DNA from 2 places in the Salipiger bermudensis genome. Region 1 is predicted to be linked to the other one. Evidence: riboswitches for the same ligand, from Rfam matches in the RefSeq annotation. Region 1 holds a riboswitch; the other holds the start of a gene.

The links. Region 1 has a riboswitch for cobalamin ahead of JF542_RS21565 (TonB-dependent receptor plug domain-containing protein). Riboswitches for the same ligand answer to the same signal wherever they lie in the genome.
Region 2: another riboswitch for cobalamin. It lies ahead of JF542_RS05135 (DUF4198 domain-containing protein); the one in region 1 lies ahead of JF542_RS21565 (TonB-dependent receptor plug domain-containing protein).

Annotation. Positions count from the first base shown of each region.
Region 1 covers NZ_JAEKJV010000021.1:48,207-55,966, forward strand. The annotation lists gene rsmH (16S rRNA (cytosine(1402)-N(4))-methyltransferase RsmH) at 1-453, opposite strand, end outside; gene mraZ (division/cell wall cluster transcriptional repressor MraZ) at 455-964, opposite strand; cobalamin riboswitch at 1,657-1,844, shown strand; gene JF542_RS21565 (TonB-dependent receptor plug domain-containing protein) at 1,995-3,857, shown strand; gene JF542_RS21570 (ABC transporter substrate-binding protein) at 3,844-4,680, shown strand; gene JF542_RS21575 (FecCD family ABC transporter permease) at 4,677-5,654, shown strand; gene JF542_RS21580 (ABC transporter ATP-binding protein) at 5,651-6,400, shown strand; gene JF542_RS21585 (TatD family hydrolase) at 6,509-7,315, shown strand; gene JF542_RS21590 (MBL fold metallo-hydrolase) at 7,312-7,760, shown strand, end outside.
Region 2 covers NZ_JAEKJV010000003.1:56,570-64,329, reverse strand. The annotation lists gene JF542_RS05155 (energy-coupling factor ABC transporter ATP-binding protein) at 1-138, opposite strand, end outside; gene cbiQ (cobalt ECF transporter T component CbiQ) at 135-917, opposite strand; gene JF542_RS05145 (cobalt ABC transporter permease) at 917-1,498, opposite strand; gene cbiM (cobalt transporter CbiM) at 1,495-2,106, opposite strand; gene JF542_RS05135 (DUF4198 domain-containing protein) at 2,113-2,898, opposite strand; cobalamin riboswitch at 3,048-3,264, opposite strand; gene JF542_RS05130 (TonB-dependent receptor domain-containing protein) at 3,604-5,532, shown strand; gene JF542_RS05125 (MarR family winged helix-turn-helix transcriptional regulator) at 5,577-5,996, opposite strand; gene JF542_RS05120 (HipA domain-containing protein) at 6,313-7,632, opposite strand; gene JF542_RS05115 (helix-turn-helix domain-containing protein) at 7,632-7,760, opposite strand, start outside.

The DNA of each region.
Region 1 (7,760 bases):
GAGAACGTCGGCCAGCGCCGTCTCGTCGAGCCGCTTGACCAGGTCGGCGGCGCTCTCGCCCGACTGCTCCATGCGCATGTCGAGCGGACCGTCCTTCATGAACGAGAACCCGCGTTCGGCGATATCGAGCTGCATCGACGACACACCAAGGTCCAACACCACCCCGTCGGCGCCGCTGATGACCTTGTCCATGTCGGCGAAATTGCCCTTGACCAGCTCGAGCCGGTCGCCATAGTCGCCGATCCAGCCCTGCGCCATCTGGTGTGCCAGCGGATCGCGGTCGATGCCGATCACCTTGTCGGCCCCGGCCTCGAGCAGACCGCGGGCGTAGCCCCCTGCCCCGAAGGTGCCGTCGACCCAGGTGCCGCTGACCGGCGCCACGGCCTTCAGAAGCGGCCGCAGGAGAACCGGGACATGCGGCGCGCCGTTATCTTGATCCGCCGCAGGTGCCATCTCAGATCTCCTCGTCCTCATCGTCTTCATCGAGCAGTTCCAGCGGGTCGCCGTCAAAATCGGCCAGTTCGTCCTCGGTCTCCTCGAGATCGGCCTCGTAGGCCGCGGGCTCCCAGATCTGGAAGGTGTCGACTGTGCCGATGAACTGCGCTTCGTTCTCGAGCGCAATCTTGTCGCGCAGCTTGACAGGAATCACGATCCGACCTGTGTCGTCAACGCTCGACGTGACCGACTGGCCCGAGATCAGCCGCTCGAGCAGGCGCCGCTTGCGCGAGCCACGCTTCATGTTGCTGATGCGGTCCTCGATGGCCTCGATTTCCTGGATGGTGAAGCATTCGAGATACTTGCGGCGCTGGTCGCCGTAGACGATCACGAAATTGGGGCTCAGACCTTCGGTCCAGTCGGGATCACCGGCTTCAAGCACACGGCGAAAAGAGGCCGGGATGGACACCCTGCCCTTGCTGTCGACCTTGTGCCGACTTTCGCCTCTGAACCTCAGCCTGCGGCCCACTGTCCCTACTCACGCCCCTTGAAACGAAATACGGCGGGTTGATCTGCTGCCACCGATCAACCCGCCGCCTTGACCCGCTGTGCGGGCTGGTCCAGCTGCGCGCGCCACCTGGGGGGATGTCTGCTCGCTCGCGCGCCGGATCTCTGTGTTTCGATGAGGGCGGGTGCCTGTATGAACCTGCTCTTTTATTATTGTGGGTGTTTGCCGGGGCTTTGTTTTTTGCCCTCTGTCCCGTCCCTCATCGTGGTTAAAGGTATGTCATGGGAATTCATGGGAGGCAACGGGGAATTTCGGGAGAAGGCACAAGTTCTTGTCCACACCCCCTGTGGAAAACAACATGTAGAGGCCTATTCGACAAAATCTCACAAACATGTGGTAAGCGGGAACCTGCACACAACTATATATAGTCACGCTGTCGTGAAGATGTCACGGGCCGCAAAATCCCAAAAATGTTTTGTTGCTAAACACAAGAATTTAGGCGTCCTGAGATAAACCCAGATTCGGGCGCACCAGACCCGATGAATCACCTGAAAATCCGGCCGTGATGCGCGCTCTGACCCACGCGGGGGCAGTATTTCCCAAATCAGTTCCATGCAATCCCATGCGCGGTGCCATCCATTCCCATGCGGCCCCGAATCCACGCGCCCGGCGGCTGGCACCAAGGAAGCACTTGTGTGGTGCGACGCGCCGCATTAAGCGGAGCGGGCCTCGGTTCCGGGCCTTGTCCGGAGAATAGGGAACGCGGTGCAAACCCGCGACTGCCCCCGCAACTGTGAGCGGTGAGTGCGACCGGCATATGCCACTGGGCGAAACGCCCGGGAAGGCCCGCGTCGCGCGATGACCCGCAAGTCAGGAGACCTGCCAAGGTGATCACCCTCCCCATGCGCGGGGCTGCGCTTCGGGGTACGGTCTTTCCGTTCGTGGTGACATCCGCACCGTTCACGGGATCCGGACTCCGTCCTCTCTTTCCGCGAACACCACGACAGCCGCCCTTCTGCCTGAAGGGCCGACATGGAAAGGATGGACAGGGATGAAGCATGTCCTCACCTCCGCCTCGGTGCTCGCTCTGAGCACCACGCCCCTGCTCGCGCAGGATGCCGAGTATTACCAACTCCCGACGCTGACGCTCTATGCCAACAGCACGCCGTTCGAGCTCGGCCGCACCGGCACCTCGGTGTCGGTCCTCACCGAGCGCGATCTGGACGACAGCCCCGAGACCACGCTGGCCGATACGCTCGACACGCTGCCCGGCGTCAACGTCGTTACCAATGGCGGCCCCGGCACCAGCAGTGCCGTCAGCATCCGCGGCCTGCCCTCCTATTATGCGCCGGTCTATATCAACGGCATCGAGGTGACCGACAGTTCGTCGACGCAGAGCAGCTTCAACTTCGGCAACATCCTTCCCGGCGGCGTGAGCCGCGTCGAGGTGCTCAAAGGTGCTCAGTCGGCGCTCTACGGTGCCGATGCGGTCGCGGGGATCGTCGCGATCGACCTCGCGCGTGCGCCGGAAGAGCCCGGCCAGACCACGAAGGTGGGCGCCGAGGCCGGCACCTACAACACCAAGAGCGCGGCCCTCAGCTATGGCGCCGCGACCGAGCGTGCCGGTGTCGCGTTCAGCGCCACGCGCTTCGTGACCGACGGGTTCTCGGCGGTCGAGGCCGACGGCTACGACGAGGATGACGGTTTTGCGGCGACCCAGCTGGCCTTCGACAGCTATTTCCAGGCGACACCGGATCTGCGCGTCGGCCTTTCGGGCTTCCGCTTCGACGCCGAGGGCGACTACGACTCCAACGACTGGACCGCCCCCGAGAGCGGCACGACCGACACCGAGAGCTATGGCCTGCGCGCCTATGCCCAGCTGCAGACCGGTGCCGTGGCGCACGAGCTGGCCTACTCGCGCTACCAGATCGACCGTGATACCGACGCCGCCGGCTGGAGTGACAGCTTCGGCTCGACCCGCGACAAGTGGACCTATAGCGGCACATGGGAATTCGCCGCCGGCCGCAGCCTGAGCTTCGGCGCCGAACACAGCCTCGAAGAGGCCGATTTCAGCGCTCCGGTCTATGATGCCTTCTTCTCGCGCGTCGGCACCGCGGAAAACAGCGAGTCGATCGACAACACCGGCGCCTATGCCGAGCTTGCCTGGGCCTTCACGCCGGATGTCGATGCCGTGGTCACCGTGCGCCACGACGATCACTCCGAGTTCGGCGGCGAATGGAGCGGTCGCGCAACCGTGTCCTGGCGCGCCACCGAGGCGCTGACCCTGCGCGGCGCCCTCGCCAAGGGCTATCGCGCCCCGTCGCTCTACGAGCTCTACAGCCCGTCCTACGGCAATGACGGCCTCGAGCCGGAAACCAGCCGTGGTGGCGAGATCGGCGCGGACTATGCCTTTGCCAATGGCGCCACGCTGGGCGCGACCTGGTTCTACACCGAGATCGACGACCTGATCCAATACGAGGGGACAGGCTACGCCCAGGTCTCCGGCACCTCCGTGTCGAAGGGCCTCGAGCTTGCCGGGAGCGTGCCGCTCGGCGACCGCTTCACGCTCTCGGGCAGCTACACCTACACCGATGCGCGCGACGACAACGATGATCCGCTGGCACGCGTGCCGCGCTACGATCTCGCCATGCGCCTCGATGCCGACATCACCGACCAGCTGCGCGCAGGCCTCAGCGTTGTGCACAAGGCCGACTATGCCGAAACCTGGGGCGTGACGGTTCAGGACGAAAGCGACGATCACACCGTGGTCAACGCGCAGGCGAGCTACGATTTCGGCAACGGCTTCGAGGGCTACGTCCGCATCGAGAACCTCTTTGACGAGGATTACCAGATCGTGCCGGACTACCAGACCACGGGCCGCGCCTACTACGCGGGGATCCGTGCGCGCTTCTAGGCCCACCACGCTCGCCGCCGCCCTGCTCCTCATGGCAGGCGCGGCGGCGGCCGACGACGCGGGCCCGGCCCGCGTCGTCTCTCTCAACGTCTGCACCGACCAGCTCGCGCTGCTGCTCGCGGCGCCCGGCCAGCTGATCTCGGTCTCGCCGCTCGCGCATGACCCGCGCAGTTCGGCGATGGCGCGCGAGGCCGGTGCCCTGCCCGCCAATCACGCCCATGCCGAGGAGATCGCCCTGCTCGAGCCCGATCTCGTGCTCGCCGGCAACTTCACCGCCCGCGCCGCCACCGACATGCTCGACCAGCTCGGCTACCGCGTCGAACGCTTCAACCCAGCCAACTCCCTCGAGGATGTGCGCGACAACATCCTGCGCATGGGCACCCTGCTCGGGCGCGAGACCGAGGCCGACGCCCTGCTCTCAAACTTCGACGCCCGCCTCGCCGAGCTGAGCGATGCCCCCGAGACACGCCCGGTCGTGGCCTACTACCTGCCCTTCAACGAGACCGCCGGGGTCCAGTCGCTCACCGGCGAGATCCTTGCCGCTGCCGGGATGGCGAACATCTCCGAGGCGCGCGGCCTGCCCTATGGCGGCCGGCTGCCGCTCGAGGAACTGGTGCTCGCGCAGCCCGACATGATCCTCGTGGGCCAGCCCTATGACAGCCCGGCGCAGGCCACAGCGCTGCTGCAGCACCCGGTGCTGCGGTCCACCGGCACCCTGCACGAGATCCCCGACGGGCAGAACTGGATCTGTGGCACGCCCTTTGTTCTTGATGCGGTCGAAGCGATGCGCAACCTGCGCCGCGACTGGGAGGCCACCCGATGAAACTGGCCCTCGCGCTCTCGACCCTCGTGCTGGCTCTGCTGCTCGCCTCGCTGTCGCTGGGATATGCGCCGCTGCCGCTCTCCGCCGTGCTCGGCGGCGTTCTGGGCAATGGCGATCCGCTGCATGTCATGGTGATGCAGGAGATCCGCCTGCCGCGCACCGCACTCGCCGCGCTGGTGGGTGCCGCTCTCGGGCTCTCGGGCGCCGCGATGCAGGGCTACCTGCGCAACCCGCTGGCCGAACCAGGGCTGATCGGCGTCTCTGGCTCTGCGGCGCTCGGCGCGGTGCTCGCATTGCAGACCGGCCTGTCGGCGGCCTTCGCGCTCGCCCTGCCGCTGATGGCGCTGGTCTTCGCACTTGGCGCGGTGGCGCTGATCCTGCTGCTCGCCGGCCCGCGCGGCGGCTCGCTGACGCTGATCCTCGCGGGCATCGCGGTCTCGGCGCTGGCGGGCGCGCTGACCTCGCTGGCGCTGAACCTGTCGTCGAACCCCTATGCCACCTTCGAGATCGTGTTCTGGATGATGGGCTCGGTCGCCGACCGCTCGCTCACCCACCTCGCGCTCGCCGCGCCGTTGGTGGCGATCGGGGCCGCGGTGCTGCTGACGCTGGGCCGTGGGCTCGACGCGCTGACGCTGGGCGAGGACGGGGCGCAGGCGCTTGGCGTGTCGATGACAGCACTGCGCCTGAAGCTGCTGTTCGGCACCGCCGCCGCCGTAGGCGCCGCGACGGCAGTGGCCGGTGCGGTGGGCTTCGTCGGCCTCGTTGTGCCGCACCTGCTGCGTCCGCTCTGCGGCGCACGTCCCTCGCGGCTGCTCTGGGCCTCGGCGCTTGGCGGCGCGGCGATGCTGCTCGCCGCCGACATCGCCGTCCGTCTGGTGCTGCCCGAGCGCGATCTCAAGCTCGGCGTGGTCATGGCGCTGATCGGCGCGCCGCTGTTCCTGCACCTGATCTACAAGACGCGGAGGGGCGGATGAGCCTGCTGTCGCTCGAGGCGCTGACGGTCAAGCGCGGCCCCTGCCCGGTTGTCGACAGCGTCAGCCTGGAGATCGCGCCCGGTGAATGCGTCGGGCTGATCGGCCCCAACGGCGCCGGCAAGACCACCTTGATGCGCGCCGCCCTCGGCCTGATGAAGCACGAGGGCCGCTCCTCGCTCACCGACCTGCCCGCCCGCGACCGCGCCCGTGCCGCCGCCTGGCTGCCGCAGGCACGCGAAATCGCCTGGCCGGTAGCCGTCGAGACGCTGGTGGCGCTTGGCCGCCTGCCGCATGACAGCCGCGCCGGAGACCTGCGCGCCGAAGCCGTCCTGCGCGCCCTTGACCGCATGGGCCTCACCGCCTTCGCACAGCGCCGCGCCACCGAGCTCTCGGGCGGCGAGCAGGCCCGCGTGCTGATCGCCCGCGCACTGGCGCAGGAGGCGCCGCTGCTGATGGCCGACGAGCCCATCGCCGGGCTCGACCCGGCGGCGCAGATCGCCACGCTGCGGGTCTTTCAGGACTTGGCAAAGGAGGGCCACGCGGTGCTCGTCTCGTTGCACGACCTGACACTGGCGGCGCGCCATTGTACCCGGCTCATCCTGCTCGATCGCGGCCGCACCGCCGCCGACGGCCCGCCGCTCGAGGTGCTGAGCGAGGCCCGGCTGGCCGAGGTCTTCCACCTGCGCGGCAACATGCTGGACACCGCGGACGGCCCGCTGCTACAGGCGCTCGACGTGCTGGGCTGAGCCGCCTGCCCGCCGCGTGAGCGCCCCGCCCCGCAGCGCCAGCGTGCCAGCCGCATCCGCTTGACCCTGCCGGCGCCATCCCCCACAACCGGCGCAAAGGACATGACCATGACCACTCCCCTGATCACCGACAGCCACTGTCACCTCGACTTCCCGGATTTCGACGCCGAGCGCCCGGACGTCATCGCCCGCGCCGTCGACGCCGGAGTGCACCGCATGGTGACGATCTGCACCCGCCTGCGCAACGAGCCGCAGGTGCGCGCCATCGCCGAGGCCAACGACCCGGTGTTCTACGCCGCCGGCACCCACCCGATGAGCGCCGCCGAAGAGCCGCTGGCGTCCGTGGACGAACTGGTCGCGCTCTCGCAGCACCCGAAATTCGTCGGCATCGGCGAGACCGGGCTCGACTATCACTACACCGCCGAGAGCGCCGAGGTTCAGAAGACCTCGCTGTGCATTCATATCGAGGCGGCGCAGGAAACCGGCCTGCCGCTGATCATCCACGCGCGCGCCGCCGACGATGACATGGCGCAAATCCTCTCCGAGGCCTACCGCGCCAAACCCTATTCTTGCGTGATGCACTGCTTTTCCTCTTCTCCGGAGCTCGCCAAGGCGGCGCTCGATTGCGGCTTCTACCTGTCGATGTCCGGCATCGCGGCGTTTCCGAAGTCGAAAGAGCTGCGCGAGATCTTCGCGAGCGCCCCGCTCGAGCGCATCCTCGTGGAGACCGACAGTCCCTATCTCGCGCCGCCGCCCTATCGCGGCAAGCGCAACGAGCCCGGCTACACCGTGCACACCGCCAAGGTCGGCGCCGAGGCTTTCGGCCTGTCTTACGACGACTTCGCCCGCGCCACCGAAGCGAACTTCGAGCGCCTCTTCGCCAAGGCCGCTGCCTGGGCCCCGGAGACCGCATGAGCGAGTTGCGTTTCACCATTCTCGGCTGCGGCTCCTCGGGCGGCGTGCCGCGCCTTGGCGGCCACTGGGGCGAGTGCGACCCGGCCAACCCTCGCAACACACGGCGGCGCTGCTCGATGCTGGTCGAGCGCGACGGTGCCCAAGGCACCACGCGGGTGCTGATCGACACCACGCCAGACATGCGCCAGCAGCTGCTCGACGCCGGCATCGGCCATCTCGACGCGGTGGCCTGGACCCACAGCCATGCCGATCACACGCACGGGCTCGACGACCTGCGCCAGATCGTCTTCAACCGGCGCGACCGGCTGCCAGTCTGGGCCGATGGCGACACCCAGAACGCGCTCTTCGCGCGGTTTGGCTACGCCTTCGTGCAGCCCGAAGGCAGCCCCTACCCGCCGATCCTCGAGATGCACACGATCGGCGACGGGCCGTTCACCATCGAAGG
Region 2 (7,760 bases), on a different contig from region 1:
AAGGGTCGACTTGCCCGAACCGTTGGGCCCGGTCAGGGACAGGCGCTGGCCGGGCGCAAGGCGGAGCGAGGCCCCGTCGAGCACCGGCGGATGGCCGGGATAGGCAAAGCGGATGTCCCGCAGATCGAGCAGCGTCATAGGGTATCCAGCAGCAGAAGGCCAAGGCAGAGCGCGGTCATCGCCGCGCCGACGACCCGGTCGCGCCCGGTCAGTGCGAAGTCCTGCAGCAGGAGCAACCGGCCCGAGAAGCCCCGGCATTTCATCGCCCCGAGGATGCGCTCGGAACGTTCGATGGCCCGTACCAGCATCATGCCGACAAGATAGCCGAAGCTGCGATAGGTGTGCCAGTTGCTGCCGGGGCGGAAGCCGCGCACCTTCATCGCGCCGCGCAGGCGCAGGTATTCCTCGCGCAGGACCTCGATATAGCGGATCGTGAACATCAGCAGGTGCACCAGCGTTTCGGGGCAGCGCAGCCTGTGCAGCGCGTGGCCCAGCGTCACCGGCTCGAGCGTTCCGACCAGAACCATCAGGGCGAGGATCACCGCATTGGCGGTCAGGGCGATCTCGACCGCCTGCCAGAGCCCGGCCCAGCTGGCGGTGAGGCCCCAGATCGTGACGATCGGAGGGCCCGGGACCGAGAACGGCAGCAGCACCAGCATGAACAGGATGAAGCCGTCCATCATTGCCATCCGCCTCAGGGTGGGCACCGGTGGCAACCGCGACGCGGCAAGTAGCAGCAGCGCCGTGGCCAGCGCGGCGCAGAGCGCCGGCAGCGAGGTCAGCGCCACCGTGACGGTGCCGAAAAGGCAGGCCATGACGATGCGCAGACGCGGATCGAGTGCTCCGATGATCCCCGCCCGATCGCTGTCGCCGGCCTCGGAGAGGGTCGCCTCGCGATGTCCGAGCGCATGTGCCATCAGCCCGCGAGCCTGCGCCGTGCGGCAAGGTAGAAGCCCAGCCCGAACAGCCCGACGATATAGCCGATGCCGCCGAGGATGGTCTGCAGGTCGTTGTGCTCTCGATAGGCGGCGATCTCGCGACGCAACGGGCGGATCTCGTTGCGCACCGCCTCGGCGATGGCCCGCCGCTGGGTCTCGGCAAGCGCGGCCATGCTGGCGTCGGCGTCGGGGGCAGGAGCGGCGGGCGGTTCGGCCTCCGGGGTGGCGGGTGCGGCGGCACCGAGGATTCCCGCCACCTCTTCGGCCGGCATGGTGACTTCGGCCACGTGACCGGCGCCGAGATCGGCACGGAAGGTGTGAGCGACGGGCGCGGTCGGGACGAAGAGGAAGAAGCCGTCCTCGTCGGTGATCGTGCGGCCAAGCTCGGCCCCGTCCGGCCCGGTCACGACGACCTCGGTCCCCGCGGCCATGTCGCCGTTCGAGAAGCCGAGCTCGCCCTCGATGGCATCACCGGACGGAAACACACCGGCGATGACCTTGTGGGCCAGAGCGGGCAGTGGCGCGCAGAGCAGCGCCGCGATCAGGAAAAGATGTCTCATGCGATGGCGTTCCGGGTGAAGAGCTCCGGTTTGACCTTGCGGGCGAGCAGCACGGCAAAGCCGGTGAGCAGCGCCTCGATGGCCATGACCGGAATATGGGCAAAGAACACGAGCTTGGCGGCGGGCAGGAACGCGTCTCCCGACAGCGCCAGCGACAGGGCGACCATCGCGGTTGTCCCGGCGATGGCGAAGCCGCCGCCAAGGCCGCCCCAGAGCGCGCCCTGACCGGGAGTGCCGCGCCCGATCAGCCGCCCGAAAATCAGCCCCGCCAGCACCGCTGGCAGGGCGATGTTGAGGGTGTTGATCCCAAGGACCGTGAGCCCGCCGAAGCCGAAGAACACCGCCTGCAGCAACAGGCCGACGAAGAGCGCCGGAAAGGCGGCCCAGCCGAGCAGCAGCCCGGCCAGCCCGTTGAGGATCAGATGCACCGAGGAGGGCCCGATCGGCACGTGGATCAGCGACGCGACGAAGAAGCTTGCAGATAGAACGCCCGCGGTCGGGATCCGGTCGATGTCGAGCGATCTCAGGCCCATGGCGATGCCACCGGCGGCGGCGATGCCGCCACCGAGGACCACCGCGTTCGACAGGGCGCCGTCGACGATGTGCATGCGCGCCTACTCCAGATCCCAGGCGCGGATCCAGATCACCGCGTCCTGGCTGAGTTCCTTGCCCTCGTGCTCGGTCTCGGGGCCCGAGCCTAGCGCGGCAAAGCCCCAGTAGCCGGCCTTGGGGACGCCGAAGGTGAAGTAGCCATTGGCGTCCGAGACCGCCACCACGGCCCCGCCCGGCAGCGGCGAGACGGTTGGCTCGGAGGATGCCATGCTCTCCATGTCGGGCTCGGCCGCCATGTACTCGATCTCGATTTCTGCCCCGGCAACCGGGGCGCCATCGGCGACAACCTGGCCTGTGAAGGTGCCCCCGGCGATGACGTTGTAGGGCTTGTTCAGCGGGATGATCTCGGTTGGCAGGCCGACCGGCTGGTCCCAGTCGGTGGGCAGTTCGTTGCGGTTCAGGAAGGCCTTGGTGATCTGCTGGATATAGAGATCCTCGGAGTCCTCGTAATAGGGCTGCGGCACCGTCACCAGCACGTAATCGCCCGAGCGCCTGACCGGCACCGTGCCCCGGAAGGCCGCGCCCTCGTTCTCGCCGCCGCTGAACATGACCGGTTCGAGCGTGCCGAGAAGATCTGTCTTCTCGCCGTTGTGGATCATGAAGAACGCTTCGGGCGTCTCCAGGTCCATCACGTGGCCGTTCTCGAACGGGTGCCAGAAGATCAGCTTCACCGGCACATCGCCAGGCGTCTCGATCATCGTGTCGGTGGTGTATTCCAGCAGGAAATGCGCCTGCGCGGCTGCCGGGATGGCAAGCGCCGCTGCTGCGGCAATCAGGGTCGTCTTCATCAGGCTCGTCGTCCTTGTCCTTTGCGCCACACCCGGCGCAACTGTCTTTGAGACATCGGGACAAGAGCTTGCGATCCTCGCGCGCGGACAGGGCCGGCACCACGCGGATCCGCTCTGGCGCTCACCCCGACGCCCGGCTTGGCGCCCGTTCCAGGGGCGCGTATCCGGCAGGTCTCCTGACTTGCGGGTCGTCGCGCGGGCTGGCCTTCCCGGATTGCTCCAGTGGCACGATCAGCCGTTGCTTGCCGCTTACAGTTGCGGGGGCAGTCGCAGAATTAGCCGTGACCGAATGGCCCGTGCCGCACTGCGTTCCCTTCTTGCGCCCGGGGCAGAGACTGCACCGGGACCGGATATGCGTCAGTGATGCCAGAGTTTTGCCGCACGCGTCAATCGGCGTCTCGCCGCAGGGCAGCGAGACGCGCCACCGCGACCCTGTCAAGGACCTGCGGCAGCCACTCGGGCTGCCGGGGCTTGCCGCGGCGCTGGTGCAGGCGGCCCACCATCCGACATTCCCGGTCGGAGCCCGGCCGAGGCACCCTCCGGGCGTGGCCATCCGAAGCCGCCACCAAGCGTCTTGGCAAGTTTGCAACATCGTTTGGAAACCTTAAACATGCAATTGCATGTTATGCCATGCCCGGAGTAAGCGAACGTCAAGCCAGGCCCTGCCCAGCCAACCTTTGGGAATTTGTGAGGGGAACAGGGATCATGGCATCGACCATCACCAAAACGGTATTGCTGGCCGGCACCGCAAGCGCGGCGTTCGCGGCGCAGGGCTGGGGGCAGGAGCTTGAGGGCTACTACGCTCTAGACCCGTTGTATTTCGAACAGCTTGACGGCCTTGCCGGAGCCGCGGACCGCGCCACGTCGATGTACGTGTCGGGGCGCGAGCTTGAACATGCGCGCACCGGCGATCTGAAGGACCTGTTCTCCGGTATTGCCTCGGTGAGTGTCGGCGGGGCCATCCCCGTCGCCCAGAAGATCTTTGTCAACGGCGTCGACATGCTCAATCTCGGCGTCGTGGTCGACGGCACCGCGCAGAACAACCGCACCTTCCATCACGCCACCGCGAACGCCATCGATCCCGGCCTGCTGGAAGAGGTGCGTGTCGATGCCACCGTCTCGCCCGCCGATGCCGGGCCCTATGCGCTGGCCGGCTCGGTGGTGATGGAGACCGTGGACCCTGAGCGCCTGCTGGGCGAAGGGCGCAACTTCGGCGGCAATGTGCGCCTGAGCTACGGCGACAACGGCGAGACCTTCCAGCGCGCGCTGACGCTTGCGGGCCGCACCGGCGGGCTGTCGGTGCTGGGCTATGCCAAGCGTGCCACCGGCGAGGACTATGTCACTGGCGATGGCGACACCATGGGGGGCACCGCCGCCGATCTCGACAGCCTGCTCGGCAAGATCGCCTACGAGAGCGAAAGCGGTCATCGCATCGAGTTCTCGGGCCAGCAGCTTCGGGATGACACGTTGCGCCAGTACCGGGCCAATTTCGGCGGCGACGACTCGGACCTGCGCACCTACGACACCACGCGCACCAGCTATTCGCTGCGCTACGAGAACACCGTCGCCACGGGGCTGTGGGATCCCTCGGCGCATCTTGGCTATTCCGAGAGCGACATCATCATCGAAGAGCCATATGACAGCAACGGCCTGTCCTGGACCAAGTCGGCGACGCTGATGAACACCTTCAACCTCGCGACAGGCACGGTCAACGCGGGCTACGACTGGCGCGAGCGCTTCGGCGAATACGACAGCCCCGCCTTTGACGAGTACCAGACCGAACAGAGCGTCACTCACGGCCTTTTCGCACAGGCCCGTCTGCAGCCGACCGACGCGCTCGGCCTGTCCTTCGGCGCGCGCTACGACTGGCAGGAGTTCGAGGGCGTCACCGGCGAGGAGGTGTCCCATTCCGGTGCCTCGGGCAACCTTTCGGCGACCTACGCGGTCACCAATGAGCTGACGCTGCGCGGCGGTGTCTCGTCGGTCTTTGGTGGCATCGACATCGAGGACAACTACACCTATTGGGAGTTCCTGCCGCCTTTCGACTATGGCACGCTCGATCCGTCCCGCGCCCGCAATGCCTCGCTGGGCCTCGACTGGGAGCGCGGCAGGCTCAAGCTTGGCGGCGAGCTCTTCATCACCCAGATCGACAATGCCCGCGGCGGCACCGACAATTTCGACTTCGAGAGCCGCGGCGTCAACATCGGCGCGAGCTACGGCTGGGACAGCGGATTTGCCCGTTTCACTCTTTCGAAAAGCGACACCCGCATCGACGGAGACCGGTCCGACAGCTACGACCAGCTTGATTTCGGTGCGCCGCTCGGCACGGTCATGGCGTTCGAGATCGATCAGGAGACCGGCGTAGATGGACTGAACGTTGGTGGCGGCATAGATGCCGCGCTCGATTACGAGATGCCCTCGGGCCTCGAGGATCTCGAGGGTTACACCGTCGTCAATGCCTATGCCGAGTACGTGCCGCCGCAGCTCGACAACATCACCGTGCGCGCGTCCGTCGACAACCTGTTCGACACGGAATACGCGGATCGCGCCACCTATGGCAGCGACTACGCCGGCTTCACCACGCTCAAGGAGCCGGGGCGGACGTTCTCCCTCACCGTCGTCGGACGCTTCTAGGCACCGCACCGCGCCGCGCCCGCAGGTCGGGCGCGGTGCCCCATTCAGGGATAGAGCCGGATCAGCATCCGTGACAGCGCATAGGCCTCCTCGGTGCTCATCCGTGGACCGAGCCGCGCGCGAATGGCCTCCTCGTAGACCCTCCAGAGCCGTTCGTGCAGCCCTTGCCCGGCCTCGGTCAGCGCGAGCATCTGCCCGCGCCCCGGCCCCGGTCTCGGGCTGCGGCGAATCCAGCCGGTCGCCTCGAGCCGGGCGGCGTGTCGTGATAGCGAATATTGCGGCATGAACAGCTTGTCTTCGAGCGTGGCCATCGCGATGCCATCCGGGCCGGCGCGCTCAAGCTCGAGCAGGATCTCGTACCAGACCGGATCATCGACGCCCTCGCCCTTGAGCGCGCGGGCGATGTCGGGGCCAAGGCAGCGCTGGATCCGCAGAAGATTGAACCAGACGCGGTTGTAGGCCATCTCGTCGTAGGAATCTGATGCGAATGCCGGGTGCCTGCTGTCGGTGCCTTGCGCGCTCACGTCGGGTCTCCAGAGTGTTTCCGGGATCGGGATACCCGGCCCGGGCCGGCGGGCCAAGGCCCGGCAGCGATGCTGGCGAGCGACGCGCACATCTTGACCCCGACCACGCCACTTTCCGAGCGAGGGAGGAGGGGCCAGCCTGTCGGTCGAGGCGCAAGAGACAGGGAGGTTGGTTCAGCCCGCTTGTCGCTGAGGCCGCAGCCGCCAGTCCTCGGAACGGATCGGGCGCCACCGTCGCGCGGTGCCCGATCCGTTGTCACGTCATCGTTTCGGCAAAAGCCTCGAGCAGCCTGAGCCGATCGGTGGCATACTCGACGATCTGGCTGGCGGTGTCCGTGGGCACGCTGTCGGGCAGCAGCTCGAGCGCGCGATGCAGCGCACCGGGCGCGGCGGCCAGGAGATCGCGGACGGCGCGATGCCGCGCCTCAACCGGCACACCGGCGCGATGTGCGGTTTCGTCGAAGTGCCGTGGCAGGATCTTGTCGAGACGATAGTGGCCGCGCTTGCCGACCGACATGGCCAGCTGGAGATCCTTGTGCCGGAACCCTGCGCGCAGCCGTTCAGGGGCGGCGCTCATGATGTCGTAAAGCGGCGTCATGCGAAAGCCGTCGCCCTCGAGGAAGATCGAGTAGTTCTTGGCATGCCCGTCGATCGCCGCGATCATCCAGTTGAAGATCTGCGCTTTCAGGAAGGCCGCCTGATCGTCGATCGGGGTGTCGGACTGCTGCAGCAGCGCGAAGCACTCTGCCATCGATGGCCCGCCATGCTGCTGGTACTTCTCGGCCGAGAATCGGCCCATCGCCTGCAGGAAATCCTCCTGCGGCACCCGCACGAGGCCGCCGGCCCGTCTTGGCCGCCGGTCGAAGCGCTCGACGACCAGGGCGATCTGGTCCTCGAACTGGTGGATCTCGGCCTGGTTCGCCGGCAGTCCCATCTCGCGGGCGAGCAGGAGGCAGAAATACTCGTTCTCGACGCTTCCGCTCATGTCGAGCCCGCCGCCCACGATGCCCATGGGGCGCTTGAAGATATGCGTCGTCGGGGTCGATCCGAGCGGGCGCATCCAGGCGCCGTCCTTGCGCAGATAGGCGGTCTTTTCCTGTGCCCCCGCCAGCGAGATCCGAAACGGCGCGCCGGGGTCGATGCCCAGCGGGGTGGTGCTCAGCGACCTGAGCGTGTCTGCGATCTCCGCCTCGGATTGAGCCTCGCCGTCGATCCGGAACGGGTCGGGCGGGGTCGCGCCATGCGGCAGGAACTGCATCGCGCCAACGCAATCCTGTCCGATCGCGGCCAGAAGGTCGTGGGGCCGGTCGCTGCGCGCCTCGGTGCGCTCCGCGATCTTCTTCCTCAGGTCGGCGCCATCGGGGAGCAGGTTTTCGAACACCGCGTCCACCTCATCGCCCGCGCGTATGTCCGGCCCAAGCGGAAGGCGGCGCGAGATCGGGAAGGCATACGCCCAGCCCAGCCAGTCTTCGGCGTATTGGAAGCTCGCGCCGGCAGAGGGGCGGTAGCGATAGTAGCCGGCCAGCCGCCCGTTGACATGGACGTCGAGCGTGCGGGTCAGAGGCTTGCGACCCATCAGAAGATGTCTTCGGGCCGGGGGCGGGCGGTCTCGGGTGAGGCGCCTTGCCGTGGCAGGAGAGCGAGGTCGAGTTCCAGCGCGGCGACGACCGCCAGCAGGAGGCTCAGTTTCGGCTCATGCGCGGC